DNA from 2 places in the Clostridium sp. LXY-7 genome. Region 1 is predicted to be linked to the other one. Evidence: riboswitches for the same ligand, from Rfam matches in the RefSeq annotation. Region 1 holds a riboswitch; the other holds the start of a gene.

Region 1 (8,066 bases):
TAGAAGATCAACCATATGGTGGAAAAACAGGCTTTGTTACTTTTATGCCTAGTGAAAAAAATGAGGATGAAGGCCATTGGTTAATGTATTATGATATTAAAGCTAACACTGTAGTGGTGCCAATGAAAAGGAACTAGTAACAAAGAAACTTTAATTTTAATTTAGGCTATTACATAAACACTTTTCAAATAAAGAGTTAAAAGTGTTTATATAATAGCCTGTTTTTTATATTTGATTTAATTGTGGTTATAATTGTTTTAGGAGATTTTAATATATTTTTAAGCATATATTTCATGTTCTACAAATTCAAAGGTTTTCATATTATAGTACTATAAGAAGGAGGTATAGGAACATGGGAGCCTTAGAGGAAAATAAAAGAAAACTACTTTTAGCAGGTGTATTGTCAATACTTATGATAACTATAATGGTATTTGGAGGATATTTTGAAGAAAAGCTAAAAGTTGCTACATTAACTCAAAATAATATGATAGAATTTAAAGAGTATACTATATCAAATGGAAATATAAAATACAATCTACCAAGCGACTGGTTAATTAATATTAGAAATAATGGAATAGGAAAAAGTGTTTATATTAGTGAATTTATTTCTAATGATGCAGGTATTAATGGATCGGTAAAGGTAATGAATGATGATATTAACATGGCATTAGAAGAAACCTTTAAGGAGTTAAAAGGGTTAGGCGTAAAGGAGTATATTGTAGAAGATGTTAATATAAATAACATCAATAGCAAATTAATACAGTATGATTTAAGTATTCAAGCCAAAAATATAAATAGAAATTATGAATATCATATACCGTATAAAAATTGTGTGGTAAAGATAAGTTTTTCTGTAAAAGATAAAAATCTAAAGGAAAATACTAAAGTAGTATTTGAAAACATTGTAAAAACTTTTTCTTTTAAAGAATAGTAAAGTTTGATTTACTCATAAACAAATATTATAATTTAAGAAAAACAGTAGTGGAGGACGAAAGTGAAAAAAGTGAGAAAACTTATAGGGATTATGTTGGTTGCATTTAGTATATTTATTTTCACGGCATGTAGTATCTTTAATAATGAAGAATTTTCCTATATGGCGGAAGGAAGATCAATGAAAATAAGTATACAAAGTACTAGAGACAAGAGTTATAAATTTACGGTTACAGATAAAGATGCAGTAAAGGAGATATATAAAATATTATCTAAGGCAAAAGTAGTAGAACAAAAGACAACTATAAAGCCGGATTATATATTTGAAATTCATGTATCACCTACGGATGTAAGAACTTTTAATTATATTGCGGGATGGGATAAAAATGAAGTAGCTAATTTTTATAGTGATACCCAAAATTTTATTGTATCTAAAAGACTTGATAACGATATAATAAAAAACTTTTCTAATATTAGAAAACCTATAGATTTTGATGAAGTTTACTATAATACTATAATAAATGCTATTCAAACCTATAATCAAGGAGATGTGAAATCAAAAAAAATAGGGATTAATATAGGATCAGATATAGATGTAGCAAAATTTCAATTATCCCTAGATATAGAAAATTTTAAGGATAGCTTAAAAAATATACCTAATGTGAAATTAATAGAGGATAACTCTAAAAAAGAAGATTATGATATAGTACTTAATGTAAAAACTCAAGGATATACAAGTACTAGATATAAGTCTATAATAACCTTCGAAACTAAAGGAAATGAAAAGCCAGTGCAATACTATTGCTTTAATAAATATGAGCAAGGTATCTGGAATATAAGTATAACTAAGGAAAAACCAGAAGGATTTTAATAAAGGCTCTGTTTTAATATGTAGTTCAAAGACCAACGATATATTAAAACAGAGCTTTTTAAAATGGGATAAAATATTTAAAAATAATTTAAGCTTGTACTGAAATTCTCCTAATAATAGTTTTCACATCTATTACAGAGATTATAGCTATACATATTAGGGCATCAACTAAAACATAGGAACCATTATATAGGAAGGAATAAACTACAGGAGTTAAATTATAATCTGCTGCATAGCTTCCCCAAAACACTACTCCGGCTATGAAGTGACATATGAATTTACCACCAAAAGCAACAGAAGTAGCTAAGAATTTATTATCCTTAAATAATCCTGCTAGCCCTATAGCCATAAAGGGTAAAGTATAATCAAATAACACTTGGATAGGATGAAGTATGTATGCTGGTCCTATGATGAAATTTAATATTCCATATACAAAACCAGTAAATATACCTATATAAGGTCCATATAAAAGTGATATAAGAATTATAGGTAGCATACTACCAAGGGTAGCACTCCCTCCAAAGGGCAATTGAAATAGCTTTAAAAACTGTAGTACTACACTCATGGCAACAGCTAATGATATATGAGTTACAAGTCTTGAGCTAAATTTAACCTTCTTTATTTTAATAAAGGCTAAAAATAGAAGAAAAATACCTATTAAGGTTAAGATGGTAGTCCAACTGGTTGAAATTTTCTCTAGATTTTCTAAAATACTCATAAAATCCTCCTTTTAGTGCTTAAAGGGGTAGTAGATTTTCAAATAAAATTATTAGAGATTTCATTAATAATTTTAAATAGATAGAATTAAAAAAACGTATTCCAATAGGAATACGTTAATTAACAAATGTAGTTAAGTTTATTAAACGCTTCCCTACGCTAGCATTACCTAGTTCAGGTTTAAGGGTTAATGAAAACTCATTTCTCAGCCACAGGCACCCCCAGCACAATTTTTATTATTAATTTGCTCAATAAGAGCATAGCATAAAAAAAGTTAAACATCAATATACTAGAAAAAATCTATAGTTTTTCTATTTTGTACATTAGTAGGAATAGAAGAATTTATATTTACCACATCTCCAACTTTAGAGTTAGTGGGGATCTTATCTAGTGTAATGCAATAGGTACTACCATCAATAAATTCTACAAAAGCTTCTAGGTTATTTTTATCAATTAGTCTACCAATCATTATTATACTCCTTAAATAAATTGCAAAGCAATTTATTTAGATAATAGCAACCGTAGGTTGCAGAGAAGTACGCCAAAGGCGTAGAGAATTGACAGCGTCAGAGAAGTGGCTTGAACAAGCACTTGATATAATTGCTTTTGCAATGCAAAAGCTTCCTTAACTAGTGAGCGAAGCGAATGCTTCCCTGCAGCTTGCTGCCCTTCTCTAACGAACAAAGTGAGTGCTTACCTGCAACCTTCTGGTTGCCTTTCTCTATTAAATTTTTACTACATTTGCAGCTTGGGGACCTCTGTCTCCAGTAACTACATCAAATTGAACTTTTTGACCTTCTTCTAATGCTTTATATCCCTCTCCACCAATAGCAGAAAAATGTACAAATACATCCTCCTCACCCTCAACGGCTAAGAAGCCAAAGCCTTTTTCTGAATTAAACCATTTAACTGTTCCTGTTTTCATATAAATCTCCGTTATAAAAATTATAAAATATATAATTTTTTCCCTTTTCATAGTGTTCAGTTTTGCTATGCTACTCCTGTTAGGTCGATAACACTCCAAGGGCTTAAAATCCCGTGTAACCACGGTATTGTCATTAAAACATGACTAAAATACGGAACTCCCTTCTAAAAATATTTGACCTTAATTATTATGTTAAATAATAACTATAGTATTATCAGAGAAAATTATTTTATGCATTTCTCTAATTAAACTATATAGAAATTTAATTATTAATTGTCAACTTAAAATTTTGTTGTAAAACACTATAGGCTTAGAAGTCGATAGTGTTTATTCAAAAAAGGATGAAATTTCATAGTTACTCACAAATTGATTAGAAAGATTTTGTGGGATATAATTTAAATTGTTTGTAAGGAAATAAAGGGGGTAGAATTAATGATTTTTGTCGTTAAACGTGATGGAAGAAAGGTCGAATTCAATTCTGTTAAGATAACGAAAGCTATAAAAGGTTCAGCTGATGAAATAAATTATAATTTAAAAGAGAGCGAGAAAATCGAGCTAACACAAAAAATTATAAAGAGAATAGAAAATCTTGAAGTTAATGAGCTTACAGTAGAGGAAATACAGAATATAGTACAGGGAACACTTTTAGAAAATGGACATAAACCTATAGGAATAGCCTATGCTAACTATAGAAAAGAGAGAACTAGATTAAGAGAAATAAAATCTGACTTGATGAAGGCTATAAATCAAATTGGAGTTGAGACGGATAGAGATAATGCAAATGTAGGTAATAATTTCAGCTCTAAATTATTAAGAATAGCATCTGAGTCAAACAAGTGGCATAACTTATATAATATGCCTAAGCACCTAGCTAGAGCTCATGAAAATGGAGATTTATATTATCATGATTTAGATAGTTATAATTTAACTACAAACTGTCTTCATATACCTACTAGAGAAGTTTTGGAAAGAGGCTTTAATACTGGGTATGGAACGATAAAACCTCCTAAAAGAATAGAATCAGCAGCAGAGCTTTCATGTATACTTCTTCAATCTACCCAAAATGATATGTTTGGTGGCCAATCCCATCCAGATTTCGATAACGACATGGGCATATTTGTAGATCCTACTAGACAAGAAATTAGAGATGAATTAGTTGAGTTAGGAATAGATAATGAGAAGATAGAACAGCTAGTAGAGAAAAAATTAAGAAGCAGAGTAGCACAAGCTATGCAAGGAGTAGTATTTAATTTAAATACTATGCATAGTAGAGCAGGATCACAGGTGCCATTTAGTTCTGTAAATATAGGATTACCAACATCTAAGGATGCCGCAATGGTGTGTGAAATATTCTTAGAGCAATATGAAAAAGGATTAGGTAATGGTGAGCAACCAATTTTCCCTAATATAATATTTAGGGTAAAAGATGGTGTAAATAAGAATGAAGGGGAACCTTATTATTATTTATTTGAACTTGCATGTAGAGTAGCAAGCAAGAGAATGAACCCAACTTTTATGAATATTGATGCAGACTTTAATAAAGTTTATTATGATCAAGGCATAGTTCCAGCAACTATGGGATGCAGAACATATTTAATGGGCAATGTAAATGGAGAACCTGGAACAAAGGGAAGAGGAAACATAGCTCCAACTACAATTAACCTTCCAAGAGTGGGGATACTTGCTAATGGTGATATAGATAAATTTTATAATTTATTAGACAGTAGGTTAGAGTTGGCTAGTGAATCTTTAATGCATAGATATGGACTGTTAAAGAAACTAAGGGTTAAAGACTTACCATTTGTGGCTGGTCAAGGATTAATGAAAGGTTCAGAAGGGTTGTTGCCAGATGATTCTATAGAACCTATACTAAAGCAAGGAACTTATGTAATAGGATTTATAGGACTTGCTGAAACCATAACAGCCCTTATAGGAAATCATCATGGTGAAACGGAAGAAGCAAAGAAATTAGGGATAGAAATAGTTGAATATATAAGAAGTTTTACAGATAGAATGATGGTTGAAACAAGTTTGAACTGGAGCTGTTATGCCACACCAGCAGAGGGTTTGAGTGGTAAATTTATACTGCAAGATAAAAAGGTTTTTGGAGAAATAAAAGGAGTAACAGATAAAGATTATTATACAAATAGTTATCATATACCTGTTTCATTTCCAATATCTATAGTTGATAAGATAAATATAGAAGCTCCATATCATAAACTATGTAATGCTGGTCACATAAGCTACATAGAAATAGATGATTACCCAACACCAGAGACCATTATGGATATAATAAAATATGCATATAATAATACTAATATAAGTTATATAGGTATCAATTATCATATAAAATATTGCAGAAGCTGTGGAACTTATATACAAAGAGATAAGTTTAAATGCCCTAAATGTAATAGTACAGATATTCAAGGAATATCAAGAGTTACAGGATATCTGAGTCTTGATGAAAGATTTGGACCAGGTAAGTATGCTGAGAGAGAAGATAGAATAACACATAAAGAAAATCATGAAAAAGTTTATAATATATAAGCATTCATATATAATCAAAAGAAGCCTGTCCACATTGGATACAGGCTTCTTTTAATCATATCTTTCTTCACCTTATTTTGAAGGTGTAATTATTCTTTTAGATACATAGTATCTACTATCATAATATGCAGAATTTAAGTTTGAAACTCTTACATAATCTCCAGGGTTTGGTGAATGAATAAATAAATCATTTCCTTTATAAATACCCACATGAGATATGTCATTAGGGTCATTTGGCGTGCCGGTAAAGAATATTAAGTCACCAGGCATTAGTTCACTTCTACTGACAGTTTTTCCTTGATGAACTTGATAATAGGTTGACCTTTCAAGAGTTATACCTAATTGCTTGTACACATATTGTACTAGCCCAGAGCAGTCAAATCCAAGGGGGGTAAAACCTCCCCATACATAAGGAACTCCTAAATATTTTTCAGATTCCGCAATAACATCAGCTTCAGTGTATGTGCTTTCTATTAAAGGAGTTTCTTTAACAATAGGAGGTGTAGAGATATTTTCATTCACTATGGTAACGCAATCCCCATTTATATAACCTGATGAAGTATCAAGATTAACTTTATACCAACCGTTAGAGTATGAAATTATCGGAAGTTTATTCCCATATCTGGATTTACCTATAACTTCATAATTGTCACCAGGACCAGATCTGATATTTAAAGTATCTACATTAACAATGGCAATTTTCCCTGTTACATTAGGATCAACAGATTCGTCTGTGTTATTTCCATTATCAGGAGGAGTAATAACTCCGCTACTAATAGTAATGTGCTCTTTGCTTGCAAAACCTAAAGTGTTATTGTATTTTACTTGATACCAGCCATTATTTTCACCAACTATCTGGACTTGACCATTATATGGGATTACTGATATTATCTCATAACTAGTGTTAGGACCTTTTCTAAAATTAAGGCCATAAGAATTAACTATTCCAATAGTTCCATTAGGTGATGGCGCTGGGGTAGATGTATCCTCATCGCCTCTATTAGGCCTATTCTCAGGTGTTGATATATAATCAGCACTTACATAGGCAGTAGAGTTATTGAATTTAATTTTATGCCAGCCCTTAGAAGTTTCTAATATCTCAACCTCTTTTCCTTTTTGAAGGGAACCTATAATATTATGCGATGTACTATTACCATCTCTAACATTTAAAGAATTTGCAATAACTGTACCAAATTTATTATTTTGGGCTGTGGAATTCGAATTATCTAATTTAACATAATCAGATGAAATCCAGCCTAGTGAATTATTATAATTAATTTTGTACCAACCGTTATTAATTTCTAAAATATTAACTTTTGTATTATAAGAAAGTTTACCTATTATATTACTAGAGGTGTTAGGGTTAGCTCTAACGTTAAGAACAGTTGCAGTAACCACACCAGTAGACGAATAGGAAGAGGAACTAGATTTCTCATTAGAACTCGCAAGGGCTACATCATCAAGATTTGCAACTAAAGCTGTAGCCATAGCTAAAGTAAATACGGGCGCTAAATATCTCTTTTCCATTAATGCCCTCCTTTCGGTAATTAAATCATAATATGTAGAAAATAGTTATCTTAATTATAAGATAAATTCTTGGTAATAACAATAATAGGATAAATAAATGCAGAATATTTTCAAAATACTACAAGGTCATTTTTTAGTGAAGTGAAACCGTAGGCTTCACTTAAATCTACAGTTATATTTATCTAAAAAATATATAGAAAGATATGTTATATTATATTAAGCAGAAAAATGATACATTATAGATAACGGCATGTAGTGTATTTTATTAAGAGGTGAGAAAAGTGAAAAATAAAACAGTAAGATTATCAGGAATAATACATGAGAGTTTAACAAATGGACCAGGAATGAGACGAGTTATATTTGCACAGGGATGTAAGCATAACTGTAAGAATTGCTTTAATAAAGATACTCATGATTTTAATAGTGGAGTAGAATTTAAAGTTGATGATATAATAAAAGATATAAAGACAAATCCTCTTTTAAAGGGTGTTACATTTTCAGGGGGAGATCCTTTTGAACAAGGTGAGGGATTTAGTGAAATAGCTAAAC
Region 2 (8,066 bases), on a different contig from region 1:
CAGTTGTTACTGCTCCGTAACCGTAATTACACTCAGAAATTGGCTTAAGTAAAGACATCTTTCCACTTTGAATTATACCTTTGAAAAATTCAGTTTTTTGATTAGAAAATTGTTCTGAATGAATTTTTTCTGAGCCTTCTAATTTTGTTTTAAAACCTACGAAACGAAAAGCCTCTTTTTCTTCAATTTTGAAATTACTCATTTCAAATCCCTCCATATAATTTTTATTTTAAGTATAGTTATACTTTATCATGACCATTATGACATAAGTATGTCATAATTAAACTTGAGGTGAATCTTTTTTATGAAAATCCAACGTCTGATCGCAATTATCATGCTTCTTTTAGAAAGAGAAGTAGTACCCACTAGTGAACTAGCTGAAAAACTGGAAGTAAGTAGGAGAACAATATTCAGAGATATCGATGCTTTAAATATTGCAGGAATGCCTATTATGGTAACTAGAGGTTCTACAGGTGGGGTAAGTTTAATGAAATCTTATAAAGTTGATAAAAAGCTATTTACTCCAAAAGATGTTCAAAGCTTAATAACCAGCTTACAAAGCTATAATCAGTTGCTAGATAATAAAGAAATCGCTAGTACTTTGACCAAATTGCAGAGTATGACAGAGAAAAACGATTTATTAAAACAAAATATTAGTAACCAAAACTTCTCAATAGATTTAGAATCTAATCAGGGAAATCGCTCATTACGAATATTGCTTAAAGTTATAGAAACAGCAATGAATGATAAGCGATATTTGTTATTCAATTACACGGATAAAAGTGGTGATGGAACTTCTCGTAAAGTGGAATCTTACAAAGTAGTTTTTAAGGAAAGCAGCTGGTATTTACAAGCCTTTAGTATTGAACGAAATGATTATAGAATATTCAAGCTGGCCAGAATGAGTGATGTTCAGCTATCAGAAGAAACTTTTACTCCAAGGGATTTTGTACCATTACCAATGGATGATTCGAATTGGATGACAAAAGATATAGTAACAGTAATTATTAGAATAGATAAATCTTTAAAAGATAAAGTAATTGAGCGATTTGGGGAAGACTATATCATTGCTCGTAATGAAAATAATTATATTGCGAAATACCCCATTGTAGACAATGAAGATGGGTATAATGTACTTCTTAAATTTGGCAGAAAATGTGAGATCATTGAACCTCTAAGTGTGAGACAAAATTTCAAAAAATACTTGATGAAAATTATGGAGAGATACGAAGATAATTAGTTTTATCACAGGGCTCAAGAGAAACGCTGTCATAGAAGTCCGGAATGTAAACACTGTGTCTCTCGAAAGTGACGTACTGTCTGAGCGGGAAAACGGAGGCAAGAGCATCAACAACGAGATAGACAGTCAACAGGTTAGTAATATAAAGTGTTTCTCATTTTTGTGTTTTATCATTTCTATTGTTAGCTCATTGACAGAGCAACACTCTGTAAGTTACAATACTGACAGAGTGCAGCTTTGTTAAGAGATATGTTATGTCCAGAGATTATTGCCCCAAATGCCATAAGGTACAAAACATGCTGATTTCCACTGTCGATACAATTTTGATAGAGTTTTACAATATTCCTATTTATCATGAATTGGACAATCCTATTGTCACCACTTTGCAGATGTTTATAGTGAAGTTAGCGGTGACAATAATACTAAACCTGCAGTAATTGGTTGAGTGACTTATGCTAGAAGAATTAAAGCTTAAATTGGTAAATTTACTTGTATAAGAGTGAATTATATAAATGCACTCTAGAAAAAATGCATAATATAGTAGGAGGAAAAATGAACAAAATTTGGAATTCGATTAAAAATTTTTTTGCATATGAAAATCAAAGAATATTCAAAATAACATCTATTTTTTTTATGATTTTGGTTTTAATAACAGGTATTTTAGTAGGAGTTTTGCAAGTAAAACCAACATCAGTACCTTCAGAATCGGATGCAGATTACACAGCTTATAGGCAGATGCTTGATAATCTGAAGGCTATGACGGTAACACCACATCCAGCTGGCTCAGAAGAGATTGAGTCAGTACGCTCATATATTCTATCACAAATCAGAGAAATGGGATTAGAGCCTATCATTGAAACTGAAGTTTACTCTATTGAGAAACTGAAAAGCGAGTTAGGAGAAGAAAATGAAATAGAAGAATATATTCGAAATGAAGTTCATATTAATGAAAAAGATGAACTTATACTAAAAAATATTTTGGTTAAATTAGATGCGCCGGATACAGATCGAGGAGTATTAATCATGGCTCACTACGATACAGAAAAAGGTACTTTGGGAGCAGGCGATAACACGATTTCTGTTTCTGCTTTGCTTGAAGCTATGCGAAAGCAATCAAAAAATAATGACTTAAAAAATGATTTATATTTTTTACTCTGTGATGGTGAGGAATTAGGAACCTTTGGTTCGAAAGCATTTGTAGAATCTCATCCAGAATTAAAAACGTTGGTAGATCTTGTTATTAATGTGGATGGACGCGGTAATCGTGGTGGATTACTGATGTTTGAAACTTCTAATTATAATTATGATCTTATGCATTATTTTAAATCAGCAGTTTCTCATCCCATAGCTTTTTCTTTTACAGCAGATTTATATCACAAAATGCCAAATGTTACCGATTTGACTAGATTTTTAGATGCAGGATATTCAGGCCTTAATTTTACAGTGACAGAAGGTGTTGAAAATTATGGTGCAATGTCGGATAATTATGAAAACTTTAATGATAAAACAGCATATAATTATTTAAAAATTGTTGATTATAGTGCAAAAGAGCAATTTCAAGGAAATAATTCAGAAAAAGAAGGAATTTATTTTCCGTTTTTACCAGGTCATTTAATTTTAATGAATGGTGATGTAGCTTTTTTCCTTGCAGTATGTGCTATTTTTGCTACTTTAATTTGGTTTGTTTTACAAATTAAGAATGGAAATATACAGCCACATCAAATCTTCATTGGAATGACTAGGTTGATTGGAACAATATTTATCATGGCTGCATTAAGTTGGGGCATTATAAGATTAGCGGCAAATATATTTAATCTGACTGAGACAAGCAATACAGAAGTTCTTTTTATTGTTCAAACTATGATATTTGCCCTAGTTAGTCTATTTATATTTATTCTTCGAATGAGAAAACAATCTATTGTTGAGGCTATTGCAGATTTATTACCACTTCAATTAATACTCATTATAGGGACTACAATCTTTTTTAATTCTATGAGCTATCTGTTTTCATTAACAACACTAGGATTATTATTTGTATCACTTTTAGGAAAGCTAGATATAGCTAGATTCATAGGAACAACAATCATTGGTATAGGAATATTACTATTATATGTGCCGATTTGCTGGTTACTATATGTGTCGCTTATGCTACCAATAATTCCAGTAGTCACGGCCTTGAGTGTATTACCAATTTCAATCATTGCAGCATTTTTTACAACTAAACATGTTGAAGAAAAATTCTAATAAAAAGATATATATAACAGGAATACTATAGAATTTTCTGAATTAGTCAAGGGTTTATAAGGATTCATTTTATATCTAAAACTTCTTTTGTAACTTGACCATATTGCTACTATGGAATATAATCAATATTAATAATATTCTTAATATTTGCGGGGGGACTACATAGTAGTTGAGAAGGTAAAACCTGACCCTTTGAACCTGTTGGTTAATACCGACGTAGGGAAGCAAATCACATACGAAATTTGTATATGATTAGGGTGCTTCTCTGTGTAGAGAAGTACCCTATTATTATTTAACATAGGGTCATTAGGTATCTGAAAATAAATAATAAGTAAAAGATGGGAAGTATATTTTGAGTTAGACAAGGAAACAGGTTTCGCAGATAGTAGCACTATCTAAGGGTTCTGTTAACGCAGTATAACTCAAAATAGACGAGGATTTTGACTTATTTATTTTTTGAAGATGCCTTAAGTATAAAAATGAATATAATTAACATTTGCGGGGGGACTATAAGTAGTTGAGAAGGTAAAACCTGACCCTTTGAACCTGTTGGTTAATACTGACGTAGGGAAGCAAATCACATACGAAATTTGTATATGATTAGGGTGCTTCTCCGTATAGAGAAGTACCCTAATTTATTATATATACATAAAGGAAAAAAGGAGGAATTTCAATGAAAAAGGTACTTAGTATTGCTGGATCAGATTGCAGTGGAGGTGCTGGAATACAAGCTGATTTAAAGACATTTTCTGCCCATGGGGTGTTTGGAATGAGTGTAATTGTTTCAGTGGTAGCAGAAAATACAAGCCGTGTTATTGATATACAGGATGTTACCCCAGATATGATTGAGAAGCAGATTGATGCCATATTTGAAGATATGGAGGTTGACGCTGTGAAAATTGGTATGCTGTCTACACAACCTTGCATGGAAGCAGTAGCAAGAAAGCTGGAGCAATATAAACCATACAATGTTGTAATTGATCCTGTCATGTATGCGAAAAATGGTTGCCCTCTTATGAATCCTAATTCCATAGACACGCTGATCAAGGTTGTACTACCCTATGCTGATTTACTTACGCCTAATATTCCAGAGGCTGAGAAGATATCAAATATTAAGATAAGCAGTGCAGAAGATATGAAAACAGCGGCAAAGCTTATTTATGATATGGGGTGCAAAAACGTTCTTGTCAAAGGTGGTCATGCTATTGGGGATGCACTGGATATTCTATATGATGGTAAAGAGTTTTATTATTTTGAAACCCAGCGTATAAATACAAAAAATACTCATGGGACAGGTTGCACTTTCTCTTCTGCTATTACTTCCAATCTTGCACTAGGTATGACCATGTCTATTGCTGTAAAGCAGGCTAAAAAATATATTACAACAGCAATTGAGCATTCATTAAACATAGGTAAAGGTAATGGGCCAACACATCATTTTTATGATTTATATAAAAATGGTTTAAATATATAAGTTTCAATAGTGAAACTACATAATACAAATAAGCTTTTTATAAAATTAATGTTGTTAGAACTGCATATATAGACCATGAAAACACCAGCGGAATAGAGGAAATAAAAAAGGAAGCAGAAACAATTATGATATGCTTCCTTTTTTATATGAAATACGATTAAAAATATATAATGTAATAAAAATGGTTTATAACAACCATTCTTCTGCTGTTAATGCGAATTTTTGTAGCTCAGCAAGAAATTGAGAAACATGGTAACCATCTGCGGCTGCATGATGGATTTGTACGGAAACTGGTAGTTGTACAGTATCTCCCTCCTCAAAGTATTTACCAAAGGTTATGATTGGCGAGAGAAATTGATTGTCTCCGAATAAGTTCAAATTGAATCCAGAAAAACTACTCCACGGAATGCAAGATACAGGAAAATTGTTGAGCGTAATTTAGAGGATAATCTTCATATCAAGACCTATCATGATTATTTACTTAGATAGTTTGTGCAGACTCAAAATATCACTAGAAAGTTGACCACAACATGTAGTGGTTTTGGAGCAAAAATCGAGCAAAAATTGGGGTCGAAAAGTACCTTTTTAGCCCGATTTTTTAGGGGTTTTTATAGATGACACCCTAGAAACGCATATTGCATAGAAGAAAATCCAAAGGCATCGGGATGAAAAATCTCGGTCTGCAATCCTATGAAGCCATTTGTCAACGCATCGATCTGCAGTGTAAGTTGTTCCATTATGATTGTGCTCAAGCAGTACAAGATATTGAGCTTCCCGATGAAGAGTGGTTTAACAATCTGAGAGGTATAAGGCCTTCAAGCGAGATTTTTGATCAAAGTATTAAAAAAGCTTGACAGAGCTAAGATCTGTTAATTACAATAATAACAGAGTAAAGCTCTGTTATGGAGGAATATTTATGGCACGAATAGTAAAGAAACCAGAGGTAAGAAAAAATGAACTTTTGGATGTTGCTGAAAAGTTATTCATTGAAAAAGGCAATTACCATGTATATAAAAGCAGGGTTTGTAAAATCTGCTGAAAAAGAGAATCGCTCATGGAGGGACGATTTGATAGAACTTGAATATGAAATGGACTTGGAGTAATTCTCTGAATTAAATTGGTGAAACATTTTTTACAGATGAAAGTCAAACAATGAGCATAGCAAAGGAGCGATTAAGATGTCAATGATTTATTTACCTAGTTGCAAATTTACGGCTTATTCCCCGGAAGCCAGCAAGAGAATAAAGAATTATCTCTCAGAGAATTATGATATTCAAATTTGGGGATGTTGCAGGCCAAGTCACAAAAAGCTTACAAATGATGATACGGTGGTTTATATATGTAATACGTGTTCTGCGTTTTGCAGAGAAGATTCTGCTGCTAAAAAAGTAATTTCTATATGGGAACTATTAGAAGATGATAAGCAATTCCCATTTCCTGATTACGGCCATAAAAAAATGGCTGTGCAAGATTGTTGGCGTGTATATGACAATGAGCCCCAGCAAAAAGCAGTCCGAAGAATTCTACAGAAAATGAACATTGATATTGAAGAATTAGATGAAAACTTTAGCAAAACGAGATCTTGCGGTACTACGCTCTATGAGACGCTTCCTAAGCAAAATGGAGAGTTTGCACCAAAGCGTTTCATTGAGAACGCGGAAGGTCTTTTCTTGCCGCATACGGAAGAAGAGCAGACAGCATTAATGAAAAAACACTGCAATAAAATTGATGCCAATGAAGTTGTCTGTTATTGCATTGCCTGTGTAAAGGGCATCAATCTTGGAGGAAAAAAGGGCATTCACTTATTAGACCTCATGTTAGGATTAGAGCCTAAATTATGAACAGAGAGATGAGAAGAAAAGATAAAATGCTTTCAGAAGGAAGACATTAATGAAAATAGGATTGAATCATATAGTATTATTCACAAGTAATCTAGAAATAAGGAGGAGAAGAACATAATATGGATATAAACATTTTTCTGTTTGATGATTTTGAAACTCTTGATGCATTTGGTCCGGTAGAAATACTCGGATGTCTTTCAGGTTTTCAAATGCGCTTTTTTTCTATAAATGGTGGGGCTGTTAAAAGCAGACAAGGTACTGAAATTATAACACAATCTGTCGATAAAATAAAATATGATGGCATTCTTGTTATACCTGGGGGACAAGGCACAAGATTATTTGTAAATGATAAGAGCTTTGTGGAAAAGTTGTATGAAATTGCATCATGTTCAAAGTACTGTCTGGCAATATGTACTGGTTCAGCTCTACTTGCAAAAACCGGTTTATTAGATGGACGAAGAGCGACCTCAAACAAAAAAGCATTCGATTGGGTTAAGTCTGTAAACACAAAAGTAGACTGGATACCAAAGGCAAGATGGGTTGTAGATGGAAAATTTTATACATCATCCGGTGTATCTGCAGGAATGGATATGTCGCTGGGATTTATTAGCGATATATTTGGGACAAACATTGCTGAAGAGATTGCAAATACTATAGAATATGTCTGGAATTCTGATAAAGATAATGATTTGTTTAATCTATGATATATTTTATATAGGAATATATTTTTCGCCAAGGAACCTCTATATCCTCACCACATCTTTTTGTCGAATCTAGGCATACAGAATTCATTGGCGAATTACGTCGATGTCAGGAAGGAAAATCTAGGGAAAGTATCTTTCGTGATGGAAAATGGCATGATATCATTCATATGTCAATTTTGCAAAATGAGTACTTAGAATAATACAGTAAGCTATTCAGGAGGTTGGACTTACTGAGAAGAATTCTGTCTTGGTTTTACTAGAGTAAATTTTTTTGGAGGTGTTTTATGAGACGATATATTTTAACAGGCACACCAGGAAGTGGAAAAACTTCAATTATTAGAGTATTAGAAACAATGGGTTATTTAGTAGTGGAAGAAGCCGCAACTGATATAATTGCTTTAGAGCAAGTGCAAGGTAATGCTGAACCATGGAAGGATGCGTCCTTTATTAATAAAATTGTGGCATTGCAAAAACAAAGACAAGTACATCTTTCAGCTCTTCCATCTGAAGTTCAAATTTATGACCGCTCAGTTTTTTGTACATATGCTCTAAGTAAATATCTT

Evidence for each region. Region 1 has a riboswitch for thiamine pyrophosphate ahead of thiT (energy-coupled thiamine transporter ThiT). Riboswitches for the same ligand answer to the same signal wherever they lie in the genome.
Region 2: linked by a shared signal. The riboswitch ahead of thiD (bifunctional hydroxymethylpyrimidine kinase/phosphomethylpyrimidine kinase) and the one ahead of thiT (energy-coupled thiamine transporter ThiT) in region 1 are both predicted to bind thiamine pyrophosphate.

The regions. Positions count from the first base shown of each region.
Region 1 is NZ_JBLLJL010000004.1:957-9,022, forward strand. It holds partial or broken gene ACI48Q_RS13275 (hypothetical protein) at 1-137, shown strand, start outside; gene ACI48Q_RS13280 (hypothetical protein) at 353-931, shown strand; gene ACI48Q_RS13285 (YhfM domain-containing protein) at 995-1,801, shown strand; gene thiT (energy-coupled thiamine transporter ThiT) at 1,890-2,519, opposite strand; TPP riboswitch at 2,653-2,751, opposite strand; gene ACI48Q_RS13295 (hypothetical protein) at 2,808-2,987, opposite strand; gene ACI48Q_RS13300 (cold-shock protein) at 3,243-3,443, opposite strand; gene nrdD (anaerobic ribonucleoside-triphosphate reductase) at 3,876-5,990, shown strand; gene ACI48Q_RS13310 (SH3 domain-containing protein) at 6,063-7,517, opposite strand; gene nrdG (anaerobic ribonucleoside-triphosphate reductase activating protein) at 7,799-8,066, shown strand, end outside.
Region 2 is NZ_JBLLJL010000010.1:8,065-16,130, reverse strand. It holds gene ACI48Q_RS20350 (GyrI-like domain-containing protein) at 1-202, opposite strand, end outside; gene ACI48Q_RS20345 (helix-turn-helix transcriptional regulator) at 305-1,240, shown strand; gene ACI48Q_RS20340 (M28 family peptidase) at 1,793-3,484, shown strand; TPP riboswitch at 3,626-3,725, shown strand; TPP riboswitch at 3,975-4,073, shown strand; gene thiD (bifunctional hydroxymethylpyrimidine kinase/phosphomethylpyrimidine kinase) at 4,158-4,958, shown strand; partial or broken gene ACI48Q_RS20330 (CatA-like O-acetyltransferase) at 5,145-5,387, opposite strand; gene ACI48Q_RS20325 (hypothetical protein) at 5,875-5,997, shown strand; gene ACI48Q_RS20320 (hypothetical protein) at 6,137-6,799, shown strand; gene ACI48Q_RS20315 (DJ-1/PfpI family protein) at 6,919-7,503, shown strand; gene ACI48Q_RS20310 (AAA family ATPase) at 7,788-8,066, shown strand, end outside.